DNA from 2 places in the Vibrio sp. V39_P1S14PM300 genome. Region 1 is predicted to be linked to the other one. Evidence: riboswitches for the same ligand, from Rfam matches in the RefSeq annotation. Region 1 holds a riboswitch; the other holds the start of a gene.
What was found. A riboswitch is a leader RNA that binds a small molecule or an ion and turns the genes downstream of it on or off. The one in region 1 is predicted to bind thiamine pyrophosphate.
Positions count from the first base shown of each region.

Region 2: linked by a shared signal. The riboswitch ahead of thiC (phosphomethylpyrimidine synthase ThiC) and the one ahead of thiD (bifunctional hydroxymethylpyrimidine kinase/phosphomethylpyrimidine kinase) in region 1 are both predicted to bind thiamine pyrophosphate.

Region 1 covers NZ_WXWP01000221.1:25,668-30,022, reverse strand. Annotated here, with positions in the region: gene CAG65_RS11275 (zinc-binding dehydrogenase) at 1-728, shown strand, start outside; gene dkgB (2,5-didehydrogluconate reductase DkgB) at 837-1,640, shown strand; TPP riboswitch at 1,729-1,842, shown strand; gene thiD (bifunctional hydroxymethylpyrimidine kinase/phosphomethylpyrimidine kinase) at 1,944-2,780, shown strand; gene CAG65_RS11260 (ABC transporter ATP-binding protein) at 2,770-3,525, shown strand; gene CAG65_RS11255 (ABC transporter permease) at 3,536-4,318, shown strand; gene CAG65_RS11250 (ABC transporter substrate-binding protein) at 4,335-4,355, shown strand, end outside.
Region 2 covers NZ_WXWP01000124.1:30,795-35,149, forward strand. Annotated here, with positions in the region: gene CAG65_RS06100 (thiamine phosphate synthase) at 1-146, opposite strand, end outside; gene thiC (phosphomethylpyrimidine synthase ThiC) at 143-2,086, opposite strand; TPP riboswitch at 2,251-2,349, opposite strand; gene crcB (fluoride efflux transporter CrcB) at 2,402-2,785, opposite strand; gene CAG65_RS06115 (multicopper oxidase family protein) at 2,909-4,291, opposite strand.

The DNA of each region.
Region 1 (4,355 bases):
ACGGTGATATGCGCCGTGCATATGGAGGATTTGCCCAGTATGCCCTGCAGGACTCACGCGCCTTGCTGCCGCATCCGGCCATCAGCGCCGAAATGGCCGCGGCTACTCCCTGTGCCGCCTGGACGGCTTATCGGGCGTTGGTGGACAAGCTCAATATTGCTGAACGTAGCAGCATTTTCATTGCCGGTGGCGCCGGTGGTGTGGGCAGCTTTGCGATTCAGTTGGCGCGGCTTTTTGGCGTGCATACCATCATTACCACCAGTTCGGCCTCTAATCACGGTTACGTGCGTTTGCTCGGTGCCACGGACGTGATTGACTACCATCAGGAAGACATCGTGCAGCGGGTCATGGCCATCACTGCCGGACAAGGGGTGGAAGTGGCGCTCGATTGTGTCGGTGGTGACAACGATAAAATAGCTGCCGCAGTCCTCGGATTTGAGGGGGAACTGGTAGAGTTAGTAAAAACGATGAACCCGACGGAATATCCGGGCGCGTTTGAGAACGGACTCAGTTTCCATCAACTGAGTCTGGGATCAGGCCACATCAATGGTGAACTGGGCCGGGCAACCATCACTGATGCCGGGCGCTCGGTCTCTTATCTGTTGGAAATGGGTGAGCTACAGCTGCCGGAACTGAAAGTGATTGAGCTGGAGCAGATCGGTGCCGCACTGAAAGCGCTGCGTGACCAGCACACGGTCGGAAAAGTCGTGGCGCGTATTACCCACTGAGATTGTTGTTTGTGGCGCAAAAGTGATTTGTTATTTTTGCCGTTTACGCATTGAGTACACGGCACAATAATAAGCCTCATCGGACAACCCAATACAAAGGTAAAGTGAATGAATACCATCCCTATGCTTGGCGCAGGCACATTTCGACTCAACGAGCAGGCGGCCTTCGATTCCGTGTTGATGGCGTTGCAGGCTGGCTACCGGCACATTGATACGGCGCAGATATACGGCAATGAACAGCAGGTCGGAGAGGCAATCCGTGCTTCAGGGCTAGCACGTGATCAGGTGTTTATTACCACCAAAGTCTGGACCGACAATCTGGCTAAAGCCGACTTTATTGACAGCGTTCGCGACAGTTTGGCCAAGTTGCAGACCGATTACGTTGACCTGTTGTTGATCCACTGGCCACTCAAAGATCCAGGTGTGGCAATGGCAGAGTATCTGGGCGAACTTAAAACGGCCAAAGCCACTGGACTGACGCGTCAGATTGGCGTGTCTAATTTCACCAACGCCCAGCTTGAACAGGCCATCGCGATAGTTGGTGAAGGCGAAATTGCGACCAACCAGGTCGAAGTGCATCCGTATCTGCAAAACCGTGATGTTGTGGCATGGTGTCGACAACACGGCGTCGTGGTGACCGGTTATATGCCGTTTGCTTACGGTGAAGTGCTGAAAGACGACACCATTTTGGCGATTGCCGATAAACACGGGGCGTCAGCGGCCCAAGTGGTGCTGGTGTGGATGCGGCAACAGGATCTGGTCACGATTCCATCGTCGACCAAAAAAGCCAATATCGAGAGTAATCTGGTGTCAGATACCATTACGCTGAATGCCGATGATATGGCGCAAATCGCAGTACTGGATCGAGGTCAGCGGCTGGCCAATCCAGACTTTGCCCCTGAGTGGGACTGAAGCAGAAAGTCAGTAAAAATGTGAAAATCCAGGCACCTGGCCCGGATTTTTTGTGTCTTTCCCGGTAATAGTTGCTATTATCAGCAGCATCGAATAGTCGGGGGGCCGTTGTCGTTTAACGATGACAGGCTGAGATCGCATTGCGAGACCCGTTGAACCTGATTCAGTTAGCACTGACGTAGGGAACTATTGCACCGTCTGCCTTGGCGCAGCGGTCCACGTTACTCAAGGGTAAATACGCTCTGCGTTGATCCGCCTCCCTTGTTCACGTGCCAGTTCCCGAACGTCAGTTTAGGAGCGAGCATGCCTCACATCACACACTCTTCATCTACGCCCATTGTCCTGACCATAGCTGGTTCAGACAGTGGTGGTGGCGCCGGTATCCAGGCGGACATTAAAGCTATTTCGGCGACCGGCAGTTTCGCCTGTTCAGCCATTACCGCGATTACTTCACAAAATACCCTGGGCGTTTCGGCCATTTTTCCGGTTCCGTTACAACACGTTGAGCAGCAGCTGGACGCCGTTTTCAGCGATCTCAATGTTGTGGCGGTTAAAGTCGGTATGTTAGCGGACGCGGAGATCATCCGTGTGGTGACCGCTAAGATCCTTCAGTATCAACCTCGATTTCTGGTGGTGGATCCTGTGATGGTGGCAACCAGTGGTGATCTGCTTCTGGAGCAGGCGGCGATCAGTACGCTAAAACAATTGCTGCTTCCGTTGGCGGATCTGATCACCCCCAACTTGCCGGAAGGCGCCGCACTGACGGGGCGGCCAATCCCGAACAATGAAGATGATATGACCCACATGATCGCCGACTTGCGTCAGTTGGGCGCGGGTGCCATTTTGCTCAAAGGTGGCCATCTGGAGCAAGACGCCCAGAGTACCGATCTGCTGATCACACCTGACCGGGTTGAGCGCTTGTCCTCCAAACGCATTGCGACGCGCAACACTCACGGTACGGGCTGCACACTGTCATCGGCGATCGCGTCGTACCTGGCTCAGGGCAATGTTCTGCACAAAGCGGTCCATCTGGGTAAACAGTATATTTCTCAGGCGATTGCGCATGCTGATGAGCTCGACATTGGTCAGGGACATGGGCCGGTACACCATTTCTTCGACGGGCACCGCTATGTGCGCTGAGCCGGCGGCGTTGGGTGTGACGCTGGAGCAACTTGCGCTGCGCTACCACGACAGCGATACCGCGACGCTGAGTGGCTTCGATATGCACATTCCAGCCAGTCAGTGGACCTGTATTCTTGGTCGAAGTGGTTGCGGAAAATCCACCTTGCTGCGCTATCTGGCTGGCCTTTTACACGCGCAAGCGGCGGTCAGCGGCAAACTTACGGTCTCTGATGGGCAACCGCTCGAAGGTCGAATTGCCTACATGGCGCAACAAGATTTGTTGATGCCATGGTTGTCGGTACTCGACAACGTTTGTCTGAGCCGCCGTTTTGGCCAGGCGGCCCCGGCGGACACGGCGCGGGCGGTATCGCTGCTCCGGTCTGTTGGACTGGCTGAATATCAACAGGCCATGCCACAACAGCTGTCCGGTGGGATGCGTCAGCGGGTTGCGCTCGCCCGGACATTAATGCAGGACCAGCCCGTCGTGTTGATGGATGAACCGTTTTCCGCCTTGGATGCGGTTACCCGCCACAAGTTGCAGACGCTGGCGGCGACGTTGCTGCGCGGGAAAACCGTAGTACTGATTACTCACGATCCACTCGAAGCCATTCGCCTCGCACATCAGCTCTATATTCTGCAAGGGATGCCGGCTCAGGCTGAGTCTCTGGCCTTGCCTGCGAGCCGGCCACCACGCAGCTTGGATGCCGATGGGGCGCAATTACAACAGCAGATCATTGAGGCTCTGGAGCAAGACTATGCGTGAGGTCACTCAAATGGCGTCGCTGCCGTCTGCCTTTCGACGCAAGGAGCGAGTATCCCATCCGGCTGTTCGTCTGGCGCTCAGCGCCTTGGTTATCCTGGCGCTTTGGCAACTGCTGGTGGTCGCGCTGCGCCTACCGGCGTTTATCCTTCCAGCTCCGCTGGATGTGTTCGAACGTTTGCTGCTGCGCCACGATGTTCTGCTGCGTCATACCTGGGTTACTGGCCAGGAAATTGTACTCGGTTTACTGCTGGGATTGTCGGTTGGGCTGATGTTTGCGCTGCAGATGTTGCTGTTTGCTCCGCTGAAACGTTGGTTGCTTCCTTTGCTGATCGCCAGTCAGGCGGTGCCAGTGTTTGCCATTACCCCCATTCTGATGCTCTGGTTGGGTTATGGCATGGCGTCAAAAGTGGTGATGGCGGCGATCATTATCTTCTTTCCGGTCACCACCTGTTGTTATGACGGACTGCGAAATACGCCAAACGGTTATCTCGATCTGGCGCACACCATGCGTGCGACCCGCTGGCAACTGCTGCGTTACATTCGCTTTCCGGCGGCCTTGCCGGCACTGGCATCTGGCATTCGTGTTGCGGTGGTGATTGCTCCCATCGGTGCGGTGGCGGGGGAGTGGGTCGGCTCCAGCGAAGGGCTTGGCTACCTGATGCTGCAAGCCAATGCGCGCATGCAAATCGACGAAATGTTCGCGGCGCTCTTTATTCTTTCCGGGTTGTCGGTGGCGCTGTATTTCCTGACCGACACTTTACTTAAACGATTTATCCCTTGGGAAAGTCACTGATTAAAAAGGACTCTGTGTGAAAACAACCAAATTTATC
Region 2 (4,355 bases), on a different contig from region 1:
TCACGAACAAGCTGAATAGATTGAGTTGGGCTAACACCCAACTCAATGTCTTCGATGCTAAAACCCTGCTCTTTCGCCAACAACAAACATTGTTGAACTAAGCCAGTTAGTTCAATCAAGGATGACGGAACTAGGATTTTACTCATGAGTCGCTGACCTCCACATGCACTGCTGGGTGGTACAGCTCAGAGCCTGACTCTCTGAACTCTTGTGATTTCTGGCGCATCCCTTCTAGCGGGTCATCAAGCATTTTGATCGAGATAGCCTGGTCCGCAGCCACTTGTTCGGTGTCTTTCGCATACTCCCGCACCTCTTGCGAAATCTTCATTGAACAGAACTTAGGCCCACACATGGAACAGAAATGCGCTACCTTACCTGATTCCTGAGGCAGGGTTTCATCATGGAAAGCGCGAGCGGTATCAGGGTCAAGTGACAGGTTAAACTGGTCTTCCCAGCGAAATTCGAAGCGCGCTTTGGAAAGCGCATTATCGCGAACCTGAGCCCCAGGATGTCCCTTAGCTAAGTCCGCCGCATGCGCCGCCAGTTTGTAGGTGATCAAACCGGTCTTAACGTTTTCTTTATTCGGCAGTCCGAGGTGTTCTTTAGGAGTAACGTAGCAAAGCATCGCACAGCCATACCAGCCGATCATCGCCGCGCCAATACCGGAGGTGATATGGTCATAGCCCGGAGCCACGTCCGTGGTCAGTGGACCAAGGGTGTAAAACGGCGCCTCATGACAATGCTCGAGTTGCTCCTCCATATTGGCTTTAATCATGTGCATAGGTACGTGTCCAGGCCCCTCGATGATGACCTGTACATCATAGTCCCAAGCAATCTTGGTCAGTTCACCCAGGGTGCGCAGCTCAGCAAATTGCGCTTCATCGTTAGCATCAGCCACCGAACCAGGGCGCAGACCATCACCGAGAGAAAGTGCCACATCATACTTGGCACAGATCTCACAGATCTCTCGGAAGTGGGTATATAAGAAGCTTTCTTGGTGATGGGCTAAACACCATTTCGCGATAATTGAACCACCACGAGAAACGATGCCAGTAACGCGTTTTGCAGTCATTGGCACATAGCGAAGTAGTAAACCGGCATGGATAGTGAAATAGTCAACGCCCTGCTCTGCTTGCTCAATCAGAGTATCGCGCATCACTTCCCAGTTAAGGTTTTCCGCAACACCATTCACTTTCTCAAGCGCTTGATACATTGGTACGGTACCGATCGGCACTGGACTGTTACGTAGAATCCACTCGCGAGTTTCGTGAATATTACGCCCCGTCGATAAGTCCATCACCGTATCACCACCCCAGCGAGCGGCCCACACTAACTTCTCTACTTCTTCCTCAATCGAAGAAGTCACCGATGAATTACCAATGTTGGCATTCACTTTAACTAAGAAGTTGCGGCCAATGATCATTGGTTCGGATTCTGGGTGGTTGATATTAGAAGGGATAATCGCGCGACCTTCGGCGACCTCTTTACGCACAAACTCGGCGGTAATGTCTTTTGGAAGATTCGCTCCGAAGCTTTGACCCGGATGCTGTTGATTCAGCACTTCATCACGGTATTGAGCGCGTCCCATATTTTCACGTAGCGCGATGAATTCCATTTCTGGGGTGATAATACCTTTGCGAGCATAGTGTAACTGAGTCACGCACTGCCCATCTTTGGCACGTCGAATACGTGGTAGATTACCGTATCGAAGATCGTCTAGTGTTTCGTCTTCTAAGCGTTCTTTGGTGTACACCGAGCTTACTTCATCAAGTAACTCTGTGTCACCGCGCTCTTCAATCCAGCTTTCTCTTAGCTTTGGTAAGCCACTATAAAGGTCAATATCGTAGTTCGGATCAGTATAAACACCTGACGTATCGTAGACTCGGACGGCTTCATTCGGCTCGAAAATAGGCGCCTCTTTTGTGCCACCAATCAGACTATCTGCTAGCGCTATTTCACGCATAGGTACACGAACATCTGGACGTGAACCTTCTACATATACTTTTGTGGAATTTGGGTACGGCTGTACCGAGAGTGTTTCAATGAACTGTTTGGCTTCCAGTCTCGCTTGTTTGCGACTCGACATAGCATTTTTCCTTGCTTTGTTATACTAGATAAAAAGTAATTGGATAAAAATGCTTGGCGGATAGATGCGACAAGAGGAGTCAAATTAAGGCTAAATAAAGCTTAAGTCATTTGCCTATAACAACATTCGACTATTTGATAGGTCAACCAGAAAGAACTCCGGTATAAATATCTTCTCTTGTTCCCTTCGCAGATTCTAATCTGATCAGGTTCAACGGATCCCGAATTAACGGTCTCAGCCTTATGGCACTCCGACAAGTGATATCAGTATATAAAAACGGTTTGGTTAAACCAAGCCGACCTGTACAAATTTTATCTAACTTTTGATCAACAACTGAAAACCCACCCAGGCGGCGGAAACACTCAATACCACGTTCAACAAGATATTGAGGCCCATCTTGAAAAAAGCACCTTGTTGCAACATCAACACGTTGTCCATTGAAAAGGTCGAAAACGTCGTCAATGCTCCAAGGAAGCCCAGACCGATGATTTGGCGCCATGGTTCGGTGGCGAGCATTTCATTTTCAAACAGTGCGATCAATGCGCCCATGATGAATGACCCCACAACGTTGACCGTCAACGTCCCGTAGGGAAAGCCCCGCCCAAACAACACCACGCACAATTCAGAGATCAGATAACGCGAACACGCACCAAATGCGCCGCCGACAGCGATAAAGCCGAGAATGGATAACTGCCCCATAGTAACCCCTTAATTTTTGATGCGAACATTGTAATCTTATTCGCTGAAAAATCGAGCGATCCAAGGGTTAAATCCGCAGTAATAAGATTGTGTTTCTGAAATAGATTTTAAAAGTTACAGGCGTCACTTTACCTCAATAAAACCCATGAGGCCGGTTTTCATGTGTTCAATCACATGACAGTGGTACATCCAGCGCCCAGGGTTGTCCGCCACGAATGCCGCCTTAGCGCTGCCATTTTTGCCCAGTAACACCGTATCGGTATGAAACGGTTCTGCAAGCTTGTTTCCATTCAGTTCCAATACGGTAAAAGTATGTCCGTGTAAATGGATTGGGTGGTGGTACTGGGTGACGTTCTTAAGGTCAAAAATGTACGTTTTCCCACGTTCTAAATACGCCAGCGGTTCGGGAATGGATGTCGCACTCATACCCTCCCAGGCGCGCTTATTAACTAACCAGAAGGTCGGCATCGCATGCCCGGATGGATCGGCTGGGGTAATAGCGCCTTCCCACTCAAATACAAAGTCGATTTCCTGTGCATTGGCCAGATCAACTGACGGTACTGGGTTGAGTGGCAGAGTAGGCAAAGACTGACCAGATGGTAGTTCTGATGACATAACCTTAAACTCGCACAGAGGAAATGGGAATTTGCCTTTCATTTGACGCACATAAACCCGCTCTCCTGCCTTGGGCGCCACCAAGCCAATATCAACCCTCATACCTGGGCCAATTTTATGCTGAGTGAGCTTCACTGGCGTCTTTACCGGATTACCATCAATGGCGATGACCCAGGCCTCGGCTCCTTCGACGGCAACCGGATACGTTATTGTATTGTCGACGTTCGCAATTCGCAGACGTACAGTGGCATGCGCTTTCAGTGAATAGACCGGCTCATGGACTCCATTGACGGTCCCCCACTCACCTGGTGTGCCCATGCGTGCGCTATAGCGTGGGATCATCAAATCTTTCCACTGACCCTGCGGATCCAAATGCCAGTGTTTCAACATTAAAGCGTGCTCTTCGTCGAAATGAACCGGGTCTGCCTCTTCAACAATGATCAGCCCCACCAATCCCATACCGAGCTGCTTGACACTATTCATATGTGGGTGATACCAAAATGTGCCTGCGTCTGGTGGCGTAAATTCGTATATAAACGTCTCACCAGGCATGATAGGCGGCTGGCTGAGGAACGGTACACCATCCATAGCAATTGGGATACGCAGCCCGTGCCAATGGATGGTAGTTGGCTCATCCAGTTTATTGGTAAAACGAATGGTGACCTTTTCTCCTTGCCGGCAGCGAATTGTCGGCGCTGGGATCCTACCGTTGAACGCTAACACCGAAGTCGTGAAACCAGGCACTAACTCGGCGCTCGCAGGCTGTGCAGTCAAGTCGTAAATATACCGGCCGTCACGACCGCGAGATTGCACCAAAGAGCACGCAGGCATCACGCACATAGCTGATAAGGCGAACGACGTTTTGACGAATTGACGACGGCTGATATCCATTTGTTTTCTTTTCCCAATAAGAGTGTTGAGGAGAAGCCCAAGTGTAACTAATTATTACTCGCAA